Linked DNA regions of Robertmurraya sp. FSL R5-0851. Each later gene encodes a partner of the first gene's protein in a complex. Links are inferred from orthologs where the notes say so. Each region holds a gene or a part of one and is shown on either strand. Other genes may lie near its edges.

Evidence for each region.
Region 2: the proteins of uvrA (region 1) and mfd are in contact, whole or in part, in a crystal structure (PDB 4DFC), measured with the Escherichia coli proteins. The link is inferred for Robertmurraya sp. FSL R5-0851 from one-to-one orthologs.

What each region holds. Positions count from the first base shown.
Region 1 is NZ_JBBOOE010000001.1:4,154,797-4,166,051, forward strand. What follows is about bases 268-3,704. They hold uvrA (excinuclease ABC subunit UvrA), read right to left. Parts: upstream 3,348-3,704; coding sequence 468-3,347; downstream 268-467. Other genes in these bases: MKX65_RS21355 (hypothetical protein), read right to left, coding at 268-355; uvrB (excinuclease ABC subunit UvrB), read right to left, coding at 3,355-3,704. In the rest of the region: MKX65_RS21350 (DUF4097 domain-containing protein), read right to left, coding at 1-8; more of MKX65_RS21355, read right to left, coding at 29-267; more of uvrB, read right to left, coding at 3,705-5,334; MKX65_RS21370 (CsbA family protein), read right to left, coding at 5,631-5,858; MKX65_RS21375 (alpha/beta-type small acid-soluble spore protein), read left to right, coding at 5,972-6,253; MKX65_RS21380 (putative bifunctional diguanylate cyclase/phosphodiesterase), read right to left, coding at 6,281-8,644; MKX65_RS21385 (DoxX family protein), read right to left, coding at 8,846-9,244; MKX65_RS21390 (MarR family transcriptional regulator), read right to left, coding at 9,473-9,910; MKX65_RS21395 (universal stress protein), read right to left, coding at 10,554-10,973; MKX65_RS21400 (permease), read left to right, coding at 11,189-11,255. UniProt on the Escherichia coli protein: The UvrABC repair system catalyzes the recognition and processing of DNA lesions. UvrA is an ATPase and a DNA-binding protein. A damage recognition complex composed of 2 UvrA and 2 UvrB subunits scans DNA for abnormalities.
Region 2 is NZ_JBBOOE010000001.1:59,598-70,719, forward strand. The notes cover bases 47-4,123. They hold mfd (transcription-repair coupling factor), read left to right. Parts: upstream 47-383; coding sequence 384-3,923; downstream 3,924-4,123. Other genes in these bases: MKX65_RS00320 (anti-sigma-F factor Fin), read left to right, coding at 75-305. Outside these bases: spoVT (stage V sporulation protein T), read left to right, coding at 4,157-4,693; MKX65_RS00335 (putative polysaccharide biosynthesis protein), read left to right, coding at 4,818-6,425; mazG (nucleoside triphosphate pyrophosphohydrolase), read left to right, coding at 6,431-7,894; MKX65_RS00345 (RNA-binding S4 domain-containing protein), read left to right, coding at 7,908-8,177; sporulation protein YabP, read left to right, coding at 8,279-8,584; spore cortex biosynthesis protein YabQ, read left to right, coding at 8,581-9,213; MKX65_RS00360 (FtsB family cell division protein), read left to right, coding at 9,229-9,618; MKX65_RS00365 (S1 domain-containing RNA-binding protein), read left to right, coding at 9,714-10,193; spoIIE (stage II sporulation protein E), read left to right, coding at 10,531-11,122. UniProt on the Escherichia coli protein: Couples transcription and DNA repair by recognizing RNA polymerase (RNAP) stalled at DNA lesions. Mediates ATP-dependent release of RNAP and its truncated transcript from the DNA, and recruitment of nucleotide excision repair machinery to the damaged site.

The DNA.
Region 1 (11,255 bases):
TCTTTCATGTTTATACCCTCCCCAATGCTCAATAATCTTCAATCGCAAAGACTTTTATGGCTTTGACCAGATTCCAAATCGTAACGATGATAGCGATTAATCCTGTTAAAAGCGCACCTATCATGATAGCAATCGGTGCTGTGTCTGTTATCTGGTTGGTCATATCTAGATATACCGCTGAACCGACTAAAAACGGAACGGGAACTATTGGAATCAAATGCGACAAAAAGGCTTTCTTCGCATGCTGCTTAACATAAGAACTAGAAGAAACTAAAAATACAACCAATGGAAAAATAAAACCAGCAAAAAAGATACTCAAGTCACTCAGTCCAGCCAACACTTTCTCTGTATTCATTTTCCTTCATCTCCTCTGCTCATATGTACGTTCTTAATAAATAAAAGTTTCATGAATTTTGAGGAGAGTGATACAAATAGGAGCAATTCCTTATACGGAACTGCTCCCCTCTTTACGCATTAGTGACTTGTTCTTCTTTTTGCTGAATTTGCTTCTTCATTCGCTCACGGTCACGGTCGAGAATCGGCTTTAAGTATTTCCCTGTATACGATATGGGCACTTCTGATACCTGTTCCGGGGTTCCCATCGCAATAATGGTACCACCCTTATCGCCACCCTCCGGCCCGAGGTCAATAATATAGTCGGCTGCTTTAATGACATCGAGATTGTGTTCAATGACTAACACGGTATCTCCGTTTTCCACGAGGCGCTGAAGTACGACAAGCAATCGTGAAATATCATCTACATGTAACCCTGTGGTCGGCTCATCGAGAATATAGAACGATCGACCAGTGGAACGGCGATGAAGCTCAGACGCAAGTTTTACCCTTTGGGCTTCTCCACCAGATAAAGTGGTCGCAGGTTGACCAAGCGTAACATAACCAAGACCCACATCGTGGATGGTCTGAAGCTTTCTTTTTATTTTCGGGATATTCTCGAAATAAACGAGTGCATCTTCTACCGTCATATCTAGCACATCGGAAATATTCTTGCCTTTATATTTTACTTCTAGCGTTTCACGGTTGTAGCGTTTGCCGTGACATACTTCACAAGGGACGTATACATCTGGCAAAAAGTGCATTTCAATTTTGATAATTCCATCTCCACGGCATGCCTCACATCGGCCACCTTTGACGTTAAAGCTAAAGCGACCTTTTTTGTAACCTCGAACTTTTGCCTCATTAGTCGCTGCAAACACATCACGAACATCGTCAAACACCCCAGTATAAGTCGCTGGGTTCGATCTTGGAGTTCGGCCGATTGGTGATTGATCGATATCAATGACCTTATCCAGATGCTCAATTCCTTTGATTTCTTTATGCTGACCAGGCTTGGTTTTTGCACGGTTTAACCTTTGAGCTAATGATTTATGAAGAATTTCATTGATCAATGTACTTTTTCCTGAACCAGAAACACCGGTTACCGCGACGAACATGCCAAGCGGAAACTTGACGTTCACATTGTTCAAATTGTTTTCCTTTGCGCCCTTAATCTCTACGTAGCGACCATCACTTTTTCTTCGCTCAATTGGTAATGGAATAAATTTCTTACCAGCTAAATACTGACCGGTAATAGAGTTTGGATCGTCCATAACCTCCTGAGGTGTCCCAGCAGAAACAATTTGTCCTCCGTGAACTCCTGCCCCTGGGCCAACATCAATTAAGTAGTCCGCAGCAAGCATCGTATCTTCATCATGCTCAACAACGATCAGTGTGTTCCCAATATCACGCATATTTTTCAGCGTATCAATTAAACGATCATTGTCTCGCTGGTGAAGGCCAATTGATGGCTCATCGAGGATGTAAAGCACACCGGTTAATCTCGATCCAATTTGTGTGGCTAAACGAATCCGTTGTGCTTCTCCACCGGATAAAGTTCCTGCCGCACGGTTCAATGTTAAATAATCGAGGCCCACATTGATTAAGAAACCAAGACGTTCTTTGATTTCACGCAGAATTAGGTTAGCTATTTTTGTTTCTTTTTCCGTTAAGTCGAGATGGTCAAAGAAATGATGAGCTTCTTGAATCGAGAAGGACGTCACTTTACCGATATGATGGTTGTTAATTAACACCGCTAATGTTTCCTTCTTTAAGCGGTTACCTTTACAAGTAGGACAGTGATGTTGAGCCATGTACTTTTCCATTTGCTCACGAATAAAATCAGAGCTTGTCTCCTTGTAACGACGCTCCACATTTCGAATGACACCTTCGAATTGGATATAGCCTTCACGGATTTGACCAAAGTCATTTTCGTAACGGAAGTATATATCATCTTCTTTTGATCCAAATAGTACATTTTCAAATAAATGCTTTGGAATATCCTTCACAGGAATATCCATATCAATTCCAAAGTGGTTACAAACGGCTTCTAAAAGCTGCGGGTAGTACTGAGAGCTTGTCGGCTCCCATGGTGCGATGGCATGCTGTTTTAATGATAACTCCTTATTCGGAACAACAAGGTCCACATCCACTTCGAGCTTTGATCCTAATCCATCACAGTCAGGACAGGCTCCGAACGGACTGTTAAACGAGAACATCCGAGGTTCAAGCTCCGTGATTGAGAAGCCACATAGTGGACAGGCATGGTGTTCGCTAAATAATAGCTCCTCTTCGCCGATCACATCAATAATTACTTTTCCTTCCCCAAGACCAAGAGCGGTTTCAAGCGAATCAGCGAGACGGGCAGTGACTCCCTCCTTGACGACGATTCGGTCAACTACCACTTCTATCGTATGCTTCTTGTTTTTCTCCAGCTCAATTTCGTCTGAAAGATCGAGCATTTCTCCGTCCACACGAACGCGAACAAAGCCCTGCTTTTTAATATCCTCAAAAACCTTTACATGTGTCCCTTTGCGACCTGCAACAATCGGGGCCAGTACTTGGAGCTTTGTTCGTTCAGGATATTCCATAATTCGGTCGACCATTTGCTCGATCGTTTGTGAGCTAATTTCAATCCCGTGATTCGGGCAGGTTGGTCGGCCTACTCTCGCATATAATAATCGTAAATAATCATAAATCTCCGTGACCGTTCCTACCGTCGAACGAGGATTACGACTCGTTGTCTTCTGATCAATTGAAATAGCAGGGGAAAGTCCTTCAATGGTATCCACATCCGGCTTATCCATCTGTCCTAAAAACTGTCTTGCGTACGCAGATAATGATTCTACATAGCGCCTTTGCCCCTCAGCATAAATCGTATCGAATGCTAGAGAGGATTTCCCCGACCCTGAAAGTCCTGTCAGTACGACGAGCTTATCTCGCGGAATGGTCACGTCGATATTTTTTAAATTATGAGCTCTAGCCCCTTTAACTATGAGCTTTTCCATTGCCATTGGTTCGTCATCCTTCCGCTTTCAACTCTAATATTAAATCGCGAAGCTCTGCCGCTCTCTCGAAGTTTAGCGCCTTAGCAGCTTCTTTCATTTCCTTCTCCATATTCTCAATCAGCTTATCACGCTCTTTTTTCGTAAGCTTTGTAAGCTTTTCTGTTGTCTTATACTCTGCTTCGTCCTCAGCCGCATGTGTGGCACGAATCGCATCTCTTATATCTTTTTGGATCGTCATCGGTGTGATTCCATGCTTTTCATTGTACTCTTCTTGAATGGCGCGACGACGTTTCGTTTCTGAAATTGCAAGCTCCATCGAGTTTGTCATTCGATCTGCATACATAACGACATGACCGCGGGAATTACGCGCTGCGCGACCAATGGTTTGGATCAACGAACGTTCTGAACGTAGGAAGCCTTCCTTGTCAGCATCCAAAATAGCTACTAACGAAACCTCTGGGATATCCAGTCCTTCTCTTAACAAGTTAATCCCTATGAGAACATCATATTTCCCTAGTCGAAGCTCACGAATGATCTCTATTCTTTCAAGTGTTTTTACCTCAGAGTGTAGATATTGTACCTTGATACCGATTTCTTTCAAGTAATCTGTTAAATCCTCGGACATCTTTTTTGTTAACGTTGTGACAAGAACCCGTTCATTCCTCTTAATCCGCTCATGAATTTCGCCGATGAGGTCATCAATTTGTCCTTCAATCGGACGAACATCGATCGTTGGATCCAGCAATCCTGTGGGACGAATGATTTGTTGAACCATTTCTGGCGTGTGTTCAAGCTCATATGGTCCCGGTGTTGCGGAAACAAACACAATTTGATTGATCTTCTCCTCAAATTCTGTAAATGTTAACGGTCGGTTATCCATCGCTGATGGCAGACGGAACCCATGATCCACTAGAACCTGCTTACGCGCTTGGTCGCCGTTAAACATTCCACGAACTTGCGGAAGCGTAACATGCGACTCGTCGATGACAATTAAGAAGTCTTCTGGAAAATAATCGATTAAGGTATACGGTGTTGACCCAGGAGGTCTTAGAGTTAGATGGCGGGAGTAGTTCTCAATTCCCGAACAGAACCCCATCTCCCGCATCATTTCTAAATCATAACGTGTTCGTTGCTCTAATCGCTGTGCCTCCAGAAGCTTTCCGTTTTCACGCATGTACGCTAAACGTTCTTCAAGCTCTTTTTCGATATTTTCAATGGCAACAAGGAGCTTTTCTTCACGTGTAACGAAGTGGGATGCCGGGAAAATAGCCACATGTTCTCTTTCTCCAAGAATCTCCCCTGTTAATGCATCCACCTCTCGAATCCGATCAATTTCATCCCCAAATAGCTCCACACGCAAGCAATGCTCATCACGTGAAGCCGGGAAAATCTCGACCACATCGCCACGAACACGGAATGTTCCGCGCTGAAAGTTAATATCATTTCTTTCATATTGAATATCTACTAAGCGATGCAAGAGCTGATTTCGCTCAATTTCCATCCCCGTTCTTAGTGACAGCACAAGCTCTCGATATTCCTCAGGAGAACCGAGACCGTAGATGCAAGAAACACTCGCAATGATGATGACATCTTTTCTCTCAAACAATGAGGATGTAGCCGAGTGACGAAGTTTATCAATTTCGTCATTGATGCTAGCATCTTTTTCGATAAACGTATCCGTTGAAGGAACATATGCTTCTGGCTGATAATAATCGTAATAGCTAACAAAATACTCGACGGCATTATCCGGAAAAAACTCCTTAAACTCACTATAGAGTTGGCCAGCAAGCGTTTTATTATGAGCGATCACCAGTGTCGGCTTATTCACTTCTTTAATCACATTGGAGATCGTGAATGTTTTTCCAGTTCCTGTTGCTCCGAGCAACGTTTGACGTTTTTCACCGTTATGTATTCCATCAGCAATCCTTTGAATGGCTGCAGGCTGATCTCCTTGTGGTGAGTATTTTGAGACTAATTCAAATTGGTCCTTCACAAGTACTCCTCCTATTAAAAGCATCAATTAGAATTTCATCTATAGTAACTAGCTGCGACGGACCTTGCTGAGCAAATATCCTATATTTTCATATTAATCATTCTACCACAAACCAGGGAAAACAAACCAATAATATACGAACAAATATTCGATGTTTTTTCTTTTTTTTCCATGAAGTCTGTCAGTCTCAGTCGAAAAAAGGTCAATCAAACGTTTGATTGAATTGACCCAAACACCCTCTATAAGTAAAAAGCGCATAAAAAAACTTGTCGAAAATTTCATCGACAAGCTTCTACCTACGATCGTTTTTTTGCCCTCTCTCGAACCGTTTTCGAGTACGCAAACCCAACCGTTAATGATAATGCATCTACAATAATGAGCGCTAAGGAATCGGTATAACCCTTATAAACCGATGCAGCTATTAGTGCAACTGTAAGCAATAAACCAATCACATGGCTGTATGTAACTCTTGTAAAAAAAATAACGAGAGCACCAGGGATAAAAAGACCCAATACATATTTCATCTCGTTCAACCCCTCTTTGTTATATTTCTAGAATATATGGTCAACCCCGGTTGCACAAGTATTTCACATAAGGAAAGTACATACTAAGAAAAAATGAAAGGGGTATGACGAATATGGCTAGAAAAAGACGCCCATTAATTCCAGAGGCTAGAGAGGCATTAGATTCGTTAAAAGCAGATGTCATGAAACAAAAGGGATACGAAGTGTCTAAGGATAACCCGGACCAGGTTAAATACGAAGTGGCAGCGGATATGCAGATTCCTCTAAGTAGAGGTAATAACGGAAATTTAACCTCCCATAAAGCAGGCAAGATCGGTGGTCAAATCGGTGGAAATATGGTCAAAGAAATGGTCCGACTTGCACAAGAAAGAATGAGAAATCAATCGGCTGACTAATAAAAAATGCCTCTAAATGAGGCATTTTTAGCTAGCAGCACCGTATTTCGTTAAAATATCTTCATAATTCGAACGCTCGACTGGAGGGGAGTAGAAATAACCTTGCACCTCGAAGCAATTCATGTTTTGTAGAAAACCGATTTGATTCGACGTTTCCACACCTTCAGCAATCACCTTTAAATTTAGGTTATGTGACATAGAAATGATAGCAGAAATGATTTCTTTATTGCTTTCATAATCAGCGATGAAGGATTGATCAATTTTCAAACGATCAACAGATAGCTTTTGTAAATAACTTAAGGAGCTATACCCTGTTCCAAAATCATCCACACTGATCTCAACCCCGACTTCTCTTAGCGCAAGCAGGTTTCGATTAACTCGTTCCTCTCCGCGCATAATAACACTTTCGGTAATTTCAATCTCGATATCACTGCCATCGATCTCATAAGCGGCTAAATTTTTAATGATAAAATCAACAAAGTCTTCTTGGTAAAAATGAATAACGGATATATTAATAGAAGTTCTTGGAACCGGCATCCCTTTCCTCTTCCATTCACCAATCGTATCAAATACTTCCGTAATCACAAATCTCTCAAGATCAATGATTAAATTGCTTTCTTCAGCGATAGGAATAAACTTACTTGGTGGAATAAATCCGCTCTCTTCATGTTCCCAACGAATGAGTGCTTCTGACCCAACCAATTGGTTTGAACCGGTATCAAATTTCGGTTGATAATACACCGTTAGCTTGCGATTCGCTATATCTCTGCGAAGTTCACTTTCTATCTTGATTTTATTAAGTGATTGCTCCTTCATCGTCGCCTCATACACAACATATCGATTGGAGCCTTGATTTTTCGCTCGATACATCGCTAGGTCGGCTGCCTTTAATAAATCCAGAATCGACTCTCCGTCTTTTGGAAAATGAGCTACACCGATGCTCGCTGTAAGCAGGAAATCAAAGCCATCAAGGACTATCGGGGTACGAAAGCCTTCTATTATTTTCTGTGCAATCTCATCATAGTTTGCTGGATAAGGAAGAAGTACCGCAAACTCATCTCCACCAAGCCTTGCAATCGTACAATTTTTAGGCATGAGCTCCTCAAGCTTTTTCCCCGTTTCTTGAAGAATTTTATCACCGAAAAAATGACCAAACGTATCATTAATACGTTTAAATCGATCAAAATCAATATAAAAAAGATAAAAAGGTTTATTTTCCCCAATCGCCTCTGTTGCCACTTTTTCAAGCTTCCGTTTATTCGGTAAACTAGTTAAATCATCGTGATAGGCCAGGTAGTGAATCGTTTCCTCCGCCTGCGTTTTTTCCGTGATATCTCGAACAACTCCGTATACGCCAATCAGTTCCTCTTTCACGATGATTCGAACAGGCGTAATTCTTACATCAATAAAAAAGCCATCTCGATGTCGAAGTTTTACTTCAACCGATTGAATTTTCCCTTGTCGAAAGCTTTGTATATAGCCATTAATTTCCTCTTCGTCATAAATTAAAAGCTCTTTGAAATGCAACCCCTTAATGGCTTTTTGATCATACCCTGTTAGCTCAAAGGCCTCCTTATTCGCATGCAAGATGTTCCCTGACAAGCTCACCGCAAATACAGCATCAGGATTATGATTAAATAAGGATAAATACGACTGAATGTTTCGCATTAATAATCGTTCACCAAACAAGTCAGGTACAAGCATTAAGGCGAGATTTGTAATGACACTATATGTAAAAGGTAATAGCATGATCAATGGATTTGTATTACCCACACTAATTTCTTCAAGATTCAGCATGGATACAACAACCATAAAAGGTATTCCTGCAAAAGCAGCTCCACCAAGAATACTACCAACAAGCTTCCATCGAGACAGAAATTGATAAACATCTGAATTCGTTATTTGAATAAGAAAGCGAAGCAAGGAAAACATCGTTGCTAATGTTAGAGACACAGTCATAGTTGCAAGAACAGGCTTTATATCTAGATGGTCCGAGTATAGAAGATAAAAACCAAGGCTAAGTGTACTTAAAATACAAAGCGTCGTGAATATTCCTGCAAATAGGTATTGAATGGAGCTATTTAATCGCTGTCTTGTTACACCTAGAGCGATTATAGATCCGATGAAGCAAAAGTAAAAACTTAATTGAAAGTATAGATTGATATTCCCTGTAGAGTAGGGTAAATCTATTGAGAAACAAACCAATAATAACGCTAACCATAAAGTAAACCCTAACATTAAGGCGTATAATAATCTTCTTGTAAACGTATAATTTTCTAGCTTCATCCGTCGACAAAATTCTGCCCCTAATGTACAGCATATTATCGAAATGAAGATAGCAATCAACACATCGCTTAAATTGAACACATAAAATGTGGCAGACCCAAGCAAAGTAACCCCTCATCCCAGAGCAAAATTCAGTAGACTGCTCAATTCCGTCCTACTATGGACTCCATTTTACCATGATTCGACACTAATATCCTACTATTTTCGCAGGTTAAAAGGATTATTTATCCGGTCAATGAATAAAAGACCCACCTATTGCGAGGAGGGTCTTTATCTTGTATTTATGATTCTCAAAATCGAGATAATTTAGAAAATAAATGCGTCGATTGCATATGCTCCTGGACCTGTTAATGCAACACCAATGGCTACCACTAATAATGTTACGTTGTATTCATATCCGTTTGCTGTTGACCATAATCCATTAGCAGCATGAACTTTTACAATTGCCATGACCATAGTTGCAGCAATAAGTAGGCCTGCAAGTGGAGTTAAGAATCCAGCAGCAAAGAATAATCCTCCTACCAACTCAGCTAACCCAGCAAGAAGAGCCATTGTTACACCTGGCTTTAATCCAAGTGACTCCATCCAGCCTCCTGTCCCTTTCAGTCCGTAACCACCGAACCAACCAAATAATTTTTGTGCACCATGACCAATGAATAATAAACCGATAACGACACGAATCAATAATAATCCTAAATCTAACATGTTGTAATTCCTCCTAGTTGTTTGTTAAGGCTCTTTTCTAAAACATTGTTGCTATAAATACACTTTTTAGGAAATTAACTATATGTTTCAACAGCCAATCAGAATTTTTTCATCCTTAGAAAAGAGCTACTCTCCAAATAGATTAATAAACACACCGTTACACGTGGAAAAATCCGGCATTTGGGAGGGTTTTTCCAACAAAGACAATCTTTACGTAAACAGCCTTTGTTAATTTGAATGTTCTTCTACTTTCATCTTCGTTTTTCTTAGTACATCTATTAAACTGTTTACCTCATGACGATCTAATGAAGCAAACATGGAATCAATCAGTACTTGATGCTCCGGAATAAGGACATCCATTAATTTTCTCCCTTTATCCGATAAAGAAATATGAATAGCTCGTCGATCTCCTGGACAAATATTTCGCTCTAAAAAACCCTTTTGTACTAGCTTATCAACTACATACGTCATTGACCCGCTAGCCACAAGAATACTGCTACCAACTTGATGAATCGTCTGAGTCCCCTGATGGTATAAAACTTCAAGAACAGAAAACTCAGTCACGCTTAAATCATGCTTTGCCACATTTGCCTTTATACATTCTTGAATCGCTTTTGTTGTTTGCATGAGTAGCAGATACGGTTCGTTAGAACAAATCTTATCCATATGATCACCTCCTTGCTTTTATCTCTGATTCAAATATCTTGAATATGAGATAATAATATTATGAATTCGAGATATTGTCAATGGTTAAGTATCAGTTTTTTTGTAGTGGTAATTTACCTTGATGAAATGTTGATGAATGGGTTTTGTTAAATATGAGACTAAAGCATCTTAGCATTTGTATACCCGCTCAAGGTTTACAGAGTGCTCACGGGCACCTATGTATCTGTTTGGTTACCATTCCCTTGCTTTTCTAGGGCTCACGGGCACCTAAGCACCTGTTTGGTTACCATTCCCTTGCTTTTCTAGGGCTCACGGGCACCTAAGTACTTGTTTGGTTACCGTTCCCTTGTTTTTCTAGGGCTCACGGGCACCTAAGTACTGTTTGGTTACCGTTCCCTTGTTTTTCTAGGGCTTACGGGCACCTAAGTACTTGTTTGGTTACCGTTCCCTTGTTTTTCTAGGGCTCACGGGCACCTAAGCACCTGTTTGGTTACCGTTCCCTTGCTTTTTCTAGGGCTCACGGGCACCTAAGTACCTGTTTGGTTACCGTTCCCTTGCTTTTTCTAGGGCCCGCGGGCACCTAAGTACCTGTTTGATTACTGTCTAATAATTTTTCGAAGGCAGCATACGGAATGCTTGATGTTCATTTCACGATTAACACCGGACAGTTTGCTCGTTTGGCTACTTTATGACTCACACTACCTAGTACAAATTCCTGCAAGCCACTTAACCCTCTGCTACCTATCACAATAATATCCGCATGGTGACTGTTTGCATATTCAACAATCGCCGGCCCTGGATCACCTTGGAGAATCGTGACCTTGTAGGAAACCTCATAGGTTCTGGCCATTTTCTCGACTTCTCTTATTCGTTCCTTGCGTTTACCATCTAAATCGGCTGAGTTCCAGTGACTCAGCACGTCAGATTTCACTTTATCAGCATCAACGACAAATACAATCTCTACTAAAGACCCTGGACTGCAACTAGCAATATGCATCGCGTTTTCAGCTGCTCTTTTTGCATGATCCGATCCGTCGGTGGCTAGGATGATATTTTTATACAATCGATGACCTCCTACTTTTGAAAAAATAGTCTAATATGTTAATTATGCGTGAACTGCCCCATTCACGCAGTGATGTTCCTCACCGCACCCTCTCATTCATTCACATTTGAGTCTTCCTGAAAAAGAGAGACATATTCCCATGTACAAGCCCATATAGTTTAAGGTAGAATATAAAACGTAATTGTTACGGTTTAACCAATACATAGGAGGGACATATGAATCGAATTGTTCGAACGAACTTGGTTGATATTACCGGATTGATTTTATTAGCAGCCGCTTTTC
Region 2 (11,122 bases), 4.1 Mb from region 1 along the record:
AGTAATGAATGAATAAGATTTGTCCTAAAAGGTCAATACTAATCCTAATGAATTGTTTACTAGGAGGGACAGGCATGGCCATTCATTACCATTGCCGACACTGCGGACATACAATGGGTACAATTGAGCAAAACACTTTAGAGACTGAAAGACTAGGGCTTCACAAACTGAATGGTGAAGAGCGACTCGATATGGTAAGTTATGATACAGAGGGAAATATGCATATTAAATCGATTTGTGAAGATTGTCAGGAGTCGCTAGAAAGAAATCCGGACTTTCATGGACAAGACTATCTTATTCAGTAAAACGCTTTGGAGAAACATCCAAAGCATTTTTCTGTTTTTATATTACATACATATGTAGGTATTGGGAGGAGGGCATACATGTTAGCAATTAAGCAACTTTTCAGTGAACTAGATGATACAAAATCCGTCCTTTCTGGAATAGAAGAGGGTATTACTGAACAGCTCATAGCAGGGCTATCTGGTTCTGCAAGAACCGTATTTTTGGCTTCTGTGTATGAGCGTATGAAAAAACCAATGCTCATCGTTACTCATAATCTGTTACAAGCTCAAAAGCTATACGATGATTTAATTCAGTTGGTTGAGGTAGATGAGGTCTTCCTTTACCCAGCTAATGAACTTATAGCAGCTGAGATGAGTATTGCTAGTCCAGAATTAAAAGCCCAGAGAATTGAGGCTTTGAATTATTTAAGCAGCAATGCAGGTGGAATTATTATTGCTCCTATTGCTGGAGTTAGAAAATATCTTCCGCCGCTCGAGCTTTGGAAATCCAAACAATATACGATATCGCTTGGGCAGGATATTGAGCTAGGTGAGCTCAGTCTTCAGCTTGTGAAAATGGGGTATGCAAGGTCTGAAATGGTAGCAGCACCTGGTGAGTTTAGTGTGCGTGGGGGAATTTTAGATATTTATCCCCTTACTGAAGCGGACCCGATTCGGGTAGAGTTTTTTGATACAGAAGTAGATTCTATCCGCACGTTTTCGTTGGAAGACCAACGATCAAAGGATAAATTGTCTACGGTTTTTATAGGACCAGCAACGGAATCTCCACTAGATGATTCCCATTTTCCAATAATCGCTCAAAGGCTTGAAGAGCATCTAGCCAGAAGTTTGAAAAAATTGAAGGATGATAAAGTAAAAACTTTACTGTCTCAAAACATTGGCTATGAAATCGAACAACTAAAGAATGGTCAAAGACCAGAGCAGTTATTTAAGTACTTATCATTCGCCTATGAGAAGTCAAACAGTCTATTAGACTATTTGCCGAAAAACGGTCTTATTTTTGTTGATGAAATTAGTAGAGTTCAGGAAATGAGCGATTCTTTGGATAAAGAGGAGGCAGAATGGTATACAAGCCTTCTAGGGGAAGGAAAGATTGTCCATGATATTCCTGTGTCTCACCATCTGAATGGAATGCTACAAAAGTCTAAAAAATCAATTGTATATATGTCACTTTTTCTAAGACACGTTCCTAATACAAATCCTCAAAATATTATTAATGTCACTTGTAAGCAAATGCAGAATTTCCATGGGCAGATGAATGTGTTAAAAGGGGAAATTGAGCGTTGGAAAAAAGGGAAGTACTCTGTCATTTTTTTAGGAGAAGATCGTGAGAAAAGTAAGAAGCTAGAAAGAGTGTTAGAAGACTATGAAATTGAAGCGGTTGTTGCGAATCAAAAGCAGGATATTTTAAAAGGGAAAGTCCAAATTATGCAAGGTGGACTTCAAACCGGCTTCGAGTTACCCATACAGAAAATTGTTGTAATAACAGAAGAAGAGCTTTTTAATAAGCGTTCGAAAAAAACAACTAGAAGACAAAAGTTATCGAATGCAGAGAGAATTAAGAGCTACTCAGAATTAAAAGTGGGCGACTATGTTGTTCACGTGAATCATGGGATAGGGAAGTATCTTGGTATAGAAACCCTTGTGATAAACGGAGTGCATAAGGATTATTTACACATTCGCTATCAAGGAACCGATAAGTTATATGTTCCTGTGGAGCAAATTGATTTGGTTCAAAAATATGTGGGTTCTGAAGGAAAGGAACCGAAAATATATAAGTTGGGTGGAAATGACTGGAAACGGGTAAAAACGAAGGTTCAGTCATCTGTTCAAGATATTGCTGACGATCTTATTAAGCTTTATGCAGAAAGAGAAGCTTCGGTCGGTTATGCCTTCAGTCCTGATGGAGATATGCAGAGAGAGTTTGAATCAGTATTTCCATATCAAGAGACAGAGGATCAATTGCGTTCTATCCAGGAAATTAAAAAAGATATGGAAAGAGAGCGCCCGATGGATCGACTCCTTTGTGGGGATGTGGGTTACGGAAAAACAGAGGTTGCCATTCGTGCTGCATTTAAAGCAATAGCAGATGGGAAGCAGGTTGCTTTGCTCGTGCCAACTACAATCTTAGCTCAACAGCATTTTGAGACCATGAGGGAGCGGTTTCAGGATTATCCAATCAATATTGGTTTATTAAGTCGTTTTAGGAGCAGAAAGCAACAGAACGAAACCATTAATGGTCTAAAGGCAGGTACGGTAGATGTGGTGGTAGGAACTCATCGAATTCTTTCAAAAGATATTACGTATCGCGATTTAGGACTATTGATTATTGATGAAGAACAGCGTTTTGGGGTTACACATAAGGAAAAGATTAAGCAGTTAAAAACAAATGTGGATGTGCTCACATTAACGGCTACTCCAATACCGAGAACTCTTCATATGTCGATGCTCGGAGTAAGAGATCTATCAGTCATTGAGACTCCCCCAGAGAACCGTTTCCCGGTTCAAACCTATGTTATGGAGTATAACGGCGGACTAGTAAAAGAAGCGATTGAAAGGGAATTAGCTCGTGGAGGGCAAGTCTATTTCCTTTACAATCGTGTGGAAGATATTGAAAGAAAAGCAGAAGAAATCAGAGCGCTTGTTCCGGATGCACGTGTAACGTACGCACATGGGAAAATGACGGAGAATGAGCTTGAATCGGTTATGCTAGGGTTTTTAGAGGGAGAGTCGGATGTGCTTGTAAGTACGACGATTATTGAAACAGGAGTAGATATTCCTAATGTAAATACCTTGATTGTATTTGATGCTGACCGTATGGGACTGTCTCAGTTGTATCAGCTAAGAGGACGTGTTGGACGATCTAACCGGGTGGCATATGCGTACTTTACCTATAGAAAAGATAAGGTATTAACGGAAGTTGCAGAAAAGAGACTTCAGGCCATTAAAGAATTTACGGAGCTTGGGTCCGGATTTAAAATAGCCATGCGAGACTTATCCATTCGTGGAGCTGGAAATCTATTAGGTGCCGAGCAGCATGGATTTATTGATTCTGTCGGATTTGACCTCTATTCTCAAATGCTTAAGGAAGCCATAGAGGAAAGAAAAGTAGGTATCGATAAAGAGGTTGTTATAAAGCCTGTGGAGATTGATGTGGAAGTAGATGCCTATATACCAGACACATATATTCGTGATGGTAATCAGAAAATAGAAATGTATAAACGATTCCGTGGACTATTAACTCTTGAAGATGTACAAGAGCTTCAAGAGGAGATGATCGATCGATTCGGTGAATTCCCGGATGAAGTGGCATACCTGTTCCAATTATCTGAATTAAAGGTCTATGCGAGAATGGCTGGTGTAGAGACCATTAAGCAAAGTAAAAATGAAATCAATATCCTTGTCTCAGAAGAGGATAGTTCTCAAATAGATGGTCAAAAAATATTTGAGGTAAGTAGTCAATTTGGCCGTATGGTTGGACTTGGAATGGAAGGTAGTAAATTAAAGATGGTCCTTCATATTAAGGGAGTTGGGCTAGATCAGTGGCTAGACGCTGCTTTCAAGATGATGAAAGGTCTTCATAATGCAAGGAAGGATCTAGGAAGTATAGTCTCTTAAGAGATAGATACTAGCATAGTAATGTTTAATTGAAATGGTAAGGGGTAAATAAAAAAGTAAATTGGTTTATTTATCCTTTATTGTTAATTTTAACATTTTAGAGAAAAAACTATGTAAGTGTATAGAACTTTCCATATGAAAGATACTAAGTTCAAACAATGGCAATCATTTCACAACGTAGAGAGATGGATGCCAAACGTTTAAATCATCAGATGAAAGTGAGGCAACGTTGGATGAAAGCAACTGGTATTGTTCGTCGAATCGATGATTTGGGTCGTGTCGTCATTCCTAAGGAAATCCGCAGAACTCTTCGAATTCGTGAGGGAGACCCGTTAGAAATTTTCGTTGACCGCGATGGAGAGGTGATTCTAAAGAAGTATTCTCCAATCAGCGAGTTAAGTGACTTTGCGAAAGAATATGCAGAGGCTCTATACGATAGCCTAGGAAATCCAATCTTAATTTGCGACAGAGATGCTTACATAGCTGTTGCGGGTAGCTCAAAGAAGGACTATTTAAATAAGAATATTAGTGATCTTGTTGAAAAAACAATGGAAGACAGAACGTCGGTCATTATTACACAACAGGGTGAAGTCGCATTAATCGATGGAATTGAAGAAACGATTTCTTCATACACCGTCGGTCCAATTATCGCAAACGGTGATCCTATCGGCGCTGTTATCATCTTCTCGAAAGAATCCACGATCGGTGAAGTAGAGCGTAAAGCTGTAGAAACAGCGGCTGGATTCTTGGCAAGACAAATGGAATCATAAAAGTAAGGATTTAAGGGAAAGAAAGAGGTAGCGATATCAGCTACCTCTTTTTCCGTCTTATCATGTATGCATGTCTCCGATATGCTATAATAACTCCGAATTACATAAATTGGGGGTGAGGGTGGTGAAACCCCTTAAAGAGTCACATACCATACTAAAGGGAACTTTACTTCTTACCGTTTCTGCACTTATTATCAAAGTGCTAAGTGCATTTTATCGCATTCCCTTTCAAAACCTAGTTGGGGATGTTGGATTTTATATTTATCAACAAGCCTATCCCTTCTACGGAATGGCTTTGGTGTTATGTACATACGGTTTTCCTGTTATTATCTCTAAACTTTATATCGAAAAAATGAGCGTAAAAGATGTTCGAGGAGCAAAGAAGCTAATTGTAATCTCCTCATTTCTTTTATCATTGATTGGAGTCATCCTATTTGTAGCTTTATTTTACGGTGCTCCTTATATAGCCTCTTTTATGCAGGATCCACAAATTGCACTTCTTTTAAAGGCAATTTCTTTTATCTTTCTTTTACTCCCGGTTTTATCTATTTTGAGAGGGGTTTTCCAGGGAAGTGGTGATATGAAGCCAACGGCAATATCACAAGTCAGTGAACAGTTTATTCGAGTCAGCACCATTTTAGTGGTTGCCTTCGCCCTAAGGAACGATGATCTCTATAAAGTGGGAGCAGGAGCCATGTTCGGATCTATTGTCGGAGGGCTAGTAGCCGTGTGCGTATTGCTTTTCTTTTATAAAAAAAGACAAAAGTATCTCCCGGTGTTTTTCGAAAAAACCTCCATTCCATCGTGGTCTGAAGCCAAGGGAATAATAAAAATACTTTGCATCCAAGGATTTGCTATTAGTGTAAGTAGTATGCTTCTCTTATTTATTCAACTTGCTGATTCCCTAAACCTGTATTCGTTATTATTAAAAATAATGACAAACGGACATACAGCAAAGGAGATTAAGGGGATATATGATCGAGGAGTTCCTCTCATTCAACTCGGGACAGTAGTAGCTACATCGATGTCTTTATCTCTTGTACCACTCATCTCTAGTGAAAAAGTGAAAAACAATATGAGAGTCCTACATGATCGAATTCGTTTGTCCTTGCTTATTAGTATAATGGTTGGATTGGGAGCAAGTATTGGACTTCTATCCATTATCGAACCGACCAATATTTTTCTGTTTCAAAATAGTGAAGGGTCATCCATTCTTGCTATGCAAAGCACCATCATCCTTTTAAGTTCACTTATTATCACTTTATGTGCCGTACTTCAAGGACTGGGACAAATCGTATTTCCTGCGATAACAATTGGTCTTGGATGTTTGTTAAAATACTTTCTTAATATGTATTTCGTGCCACTTTTTGGAGCGTATGGTGCGGTCTTTGCTTCTGTCTTATCGCTTGTTATCATGAGTTTCCTTTTGTTTATTGTTCTACTAACAAGGGTAAAGGGAGAGATTATGAAAGGAAAAGAGTTGGTAAAGGTTGCAGTAGCCGCTTTCATCATGTTTTTAATATTAAAAGGGTACCACTGGCTTATGGATTATTTCCTAAATGAACCAAGTCGAGTCGAGGCTGGTTTTGAGGCAATGGTTGGGGTCCTTATAGGTGGACTGAGCTACCTAATCATTATAGTAAGATTACATACTTTTAAAGAGAGTGAATTAAGTTTATTGCCTCTTGGAAGCAAACTAATACAATTACTTCCGAAAAAAAATAGGAGTTGATGAATTTGAATAAAATCCAGATCGTTGGTCTTGGTGCAGGTGATATGGATCAGCTGCCCCTTGGCATATATAAACGATTAAAACAAAATAAGAGCGTATTTCTTCGAACGAAAGAGCATCCAGTAGTGGATGAGTTAGTTAGAGAAGAAGATTTTCAGTTTACTTCTTATGATCATATATACGAAGCAAAAGATACATTTGATGAGGTATATGAATCTATATGTGATGATCTTATAGCAAAAGCCAATGAGGGGTCACTTATATATGCTGTTCCCGGACATCCCCTGGTTGCTGAACGTACGGTTCAAATTCTGTTAGAAAGAGCGAGTGAGCTACAAGTAGAGATTGAGGTTATAGGAGGTCAAAGCTTTTTAGATCCCTTGTTTCAAGCAGTAAAAATCGATCCGATTGAGGGATTCCAATTATTAGATGGAACAAATCTGAAACGTGATGATATTCATATGAGTCAGCATCTGATTATTGGGCAGGTATATGACACTTTTATTGCCTCAGAAGTGAAATTAACACTAATGGAAAAATACCCTTTTGACCATGATGTGGTCATCGTAACAGCAGCTGGTACATCTAAAGAAATAACCAAAAAGGTACCACTGTATGAGCTTGACCGGGAAGTGACATTAAATAATTTAACCTCCGTATATGTACCACCTGTTCAAAAAGATGAGTTATCTTATAAAGAGTTTTCTAAGTTAAGAAACATTATTGCTGAACTTCGTGGACCAAATGGCTGTCCTTGGGACAAAAAGCAAACACACCAATCCTTAAAAAAGTACCTGATCGAAGAGTCGTATGAGTTAATTGAGGCAATAGATGAAGAGGATATTGACCACATGATTGAAGAGCTTGGAGACGTACTGCTTCAAGTCATGTTACATGCGCAAATTGGAGAGGACGAAGGATATTTCTCGATTGATGAAGTGATTGAAGGAATATCCGCTAAGATGGTTAGAAGGCATCCTCATGTGTTTGGTGATGTTACCGCCGAAACCGCTGATGATGTGTTGAAAAATTGGCAAGCGATTAAAGTGGAAGAAAAAGGGGAACAAAAAGTTTCTATTCTTGATGGTGTAGGTACACATTTACCTAACTTAATACGTGCATATGAATTGCAAAAAAAAGCGGCAAAAGTTGGATTTGATTGGGAAAATGTATTGCAAGCATGGGAAAAGGTAAAAGAGGAACTAATAGAGTTTGAGGAAGAACTTGCTAAGGAGACGCATACAGATGACTTACAGAAGGAATTGGGAGATATCTTATTCGCTCTGGTCAATATTGCTCGGTTCTTACAAATCCAGCCTGAAGAGGCATTATTCCAAACCAATCAAAAATTCTTGCGGCGCTTTGCCTTTATTGAGGCTAAGGTACATGCTAGTGGGAAAACGTTCGATGAATTTACGTTAGAAGAGCTGGATCAATTTTGGAATGAAGCAAAAAAAGAAGAACAATGAGGAGGAGTTTCCTATGAGATTAGATAAATTTTTAAAAGTCTCACGTCTTATTAAAAGAAGAACACTTGCGAAAGAGGTTAGTGATCAAGGGAGAATTACAATTAATGGTCAACAAGCAAAAGCGAGCTCAACCGTAAAAGTGGGAGATGAGCTGGCTGTCCGATTTGGTCAAAAGATCGTAACGGTAAAAATTGAAAAGCTTCAAGAAACTTCTCGAAAAGAGGAAGCAGCAGATATGTATAGCCTTGTTAAGGAAGAGAAGGTTGAAGAAGCCGTTGAGTAGCTAGAAGAGGATTCGTATATTTGCGTTTCAGTTCTAATTGAATCATCTCCTTCATACATATGTACAAAAGGTTGTACAAAGTGATTGTGAGGGATGAGAGAATGAGCCAATATTATGACACAAATACTTCAAAGGGAACTACGTTACCAGATCATGATGTCATCATGAGGGGGCGTAGACTTTTAGACATCACAGGTGTGAAACAAGTTGAAAGTTTTGATAATGAAGAGTTTCTGCTTGAAACCGTAATGGGCTTTCTTGCCATTAAGGGTCAGAATCTGCAGATGAAAAACCTAGATGTTGATAAAGGAATTGTATCCATTAAGGGAAAAGTTTTTGATCTTGTGTACTTAGATGATCAGCATGGGGAGAAGGCTAAAGGTTTCTTTAGCAAGTTATTCCGATGACACTTACCACACAATTTTTAACAATGATTTCCATGGCCGCCATGGGAAGCTATCTAGGTGCTGCGATTGATACGTATAATCGTTTTTTGTTTCGATCAAAAAGAAAGTCTTGGCTTGTATTTTTAAACGACATATTCTTTTGGGTTCTACAGGGTTTGATTTTTTTCTACGTTTTATTTGTCATTAATCAAGGAGAATTAAGGTTTTATATTTTCTTGGCCATTCTCTGTGGGTTTGCAGCTTACCAAAGTCTCTTAAAGCGTGGGTACGCAAGAGTTTTAGAGATTATCATAACCATGATAATCTCTATTTATCGGTACGCTGTAAAAATATTTCTTATGCTCATTTATAGACCCATTGTCTCTCTCTTGCTAGGCTGTGTAAGTCTGATAACGATAATAGGAAAGGGGCTTTTTGTACTTGTAAAGTGGACAATCCAGTTCATTTGGATGATAATTAAGCTTCTTTTTACCCCTGTCAAATGGCTCTTGATATTATTTTGGAATTTATTGCCGAAACATATTAAAAAAACCGTCGAGAAGTTATATAATAAGTTAGCAGGATATTATCAGGTAATAAAGAATACCATTATTAACGTTCTTTCTAGATGGAGAAAGAACAAAGAGTAAGGAGGGAACGCCGAGGTGAGTGTTGTCAGAAAACGCAATATAACAAAAATACCGTCACAATATGTGCAGCATCAAGAAATGGCAGTGATCCAAAATGCAAGAAAAAGAACGCTGCTTATAAGAAGGCTATCTGTTTTTATCGTAATCGTAGGGTTAGCAGCATACTTTATCGTATCTACACTCCTAAGGCAATCCGCGACTCTAGAGGCAATGAAGGAAGAAAAGCAAAAGGCAGACGAGGAACTAGTCGCCTTAAAAAAAGATGAAACGATCCTTAAAGAGGAAATCATTAAGCTTAATGATGAAGAATATATCGCTAAATTAGCAAGAAAAGACTTCTTTCTTTCCGATAGTAACGAGATAATTTTCAACCTCCCAACGGAAAAAAAAGACAAGGAAAAATGAACCAGTGACTCGGCTTATTGACACGCTTTTTTTCCTTTCTGTATAATATATATAAAGTATGATTTTTTATATTCTTAAGGAGGAACATTCTTTTTATGTCAATCGAAGTAGGCAGCAAGTTACAAGGAAAGGTAACAGGCATTACAAATTTTGGAGCTTTTGTAGAGCTACCGGAAGGATCAACAGGTCTTGTTCACATTAGTGAAGTTGCAGATAATTATGTTAAAGACATTAACGACCATCTAAAAGTTGGTGACCAAGTTGAAGTCAAAGTCATCAATGTTGAGAAAGATGGAAAGATCGGTTTATCAATTAAAAAAGCTGTAGATCGACCTGAGAGACCTGAACGCAGCTCTCGTCCAGAAAGATCGGAAAGACCACCGTATCGCGGTGGCGGAAATGATTCAAGAGGGGCAGGACGTCCTCGTCAAGGGAAAACAAATGATAGAATGCCTCCTAAAGAGAACTTTGAGTCTAAAATGGCTCGTTTCTTAAAAGATAGTGAAGATCGACTGTCTTCTCTTAAGCGCAATACAGAATCTAAGCGCGGTGGAAGAGGAGCTAGAAGAGGGTAACTTGCTGCTGATACATTAATAAATATGAAGGCAAGCCGAAAAACGGCTTGCCTTTTTGTATGTAGACATTATTTATTTATAATAAATGACTATTTTTATTCCTTTAATTTCTACAAAAACCCCTTTCTTTTTGGAAGGGGTTTTAGCTTCCGAAGTTATGAATGTAGTTCCGAAAGAGATGAAATTTATAGAATCTTGTCACGTTATTGAAGATGCTTTGAATATATCCAAGAATTACGTCGAAGAAAAGTTGGAATATGCTGAGTAATTATGACAAAATTTTGAATTTATGTTTTTTATAATGCTTGCAACGAAACAAAAATGGGGTGTAAAAATTATGGAAAAGGTAGAAAGGAATATTATTGATCCTGTCGGTGAAGTCAATTTTAATAAACATAAGATCGAGTTTGGAAATATGTTGGACAAGATACAAGCAAAATTAGCGACGTTTTTCGTCAAGAAAGGAATTCTTCTACTACTCATCGGTTTTTTGCTTGGACGAGCCCTAATCTTGTCTAAACTAACGCCTTTTGCCCTTCCTTTTTTTGCGGCTGTCTATTTCGTGAATAAGGACAAAGCTCCTCTTGCTTTAATCGGACTAGTAGCTGGTGCAGCAACCCTTTCAATTGTGAATTCCGCATTTGCTTTTTGCACAGCTTTTCTCTTTTTATTTGCCTTTCGACTAACAAAAAAATGGCTAAAAACAGAAGTTCGTGCAATCCCCTTTTATGTATTCTTCACTCTGGGTATTGGTGAGATAGGGAAATGCTATCTAACAACAGGCAATGTTTCACTTTACGATGGAATGATGGCAGGGGTTGAGGCTAGCCTTGGCTTCATACTTACTCTAATTTTCCTTCAAAGTATCCCCCTTCTTTCTCTAAGTAAAAGAAGACAAACGTTAAAAACCGAAGAAATCGTTTGCCTGA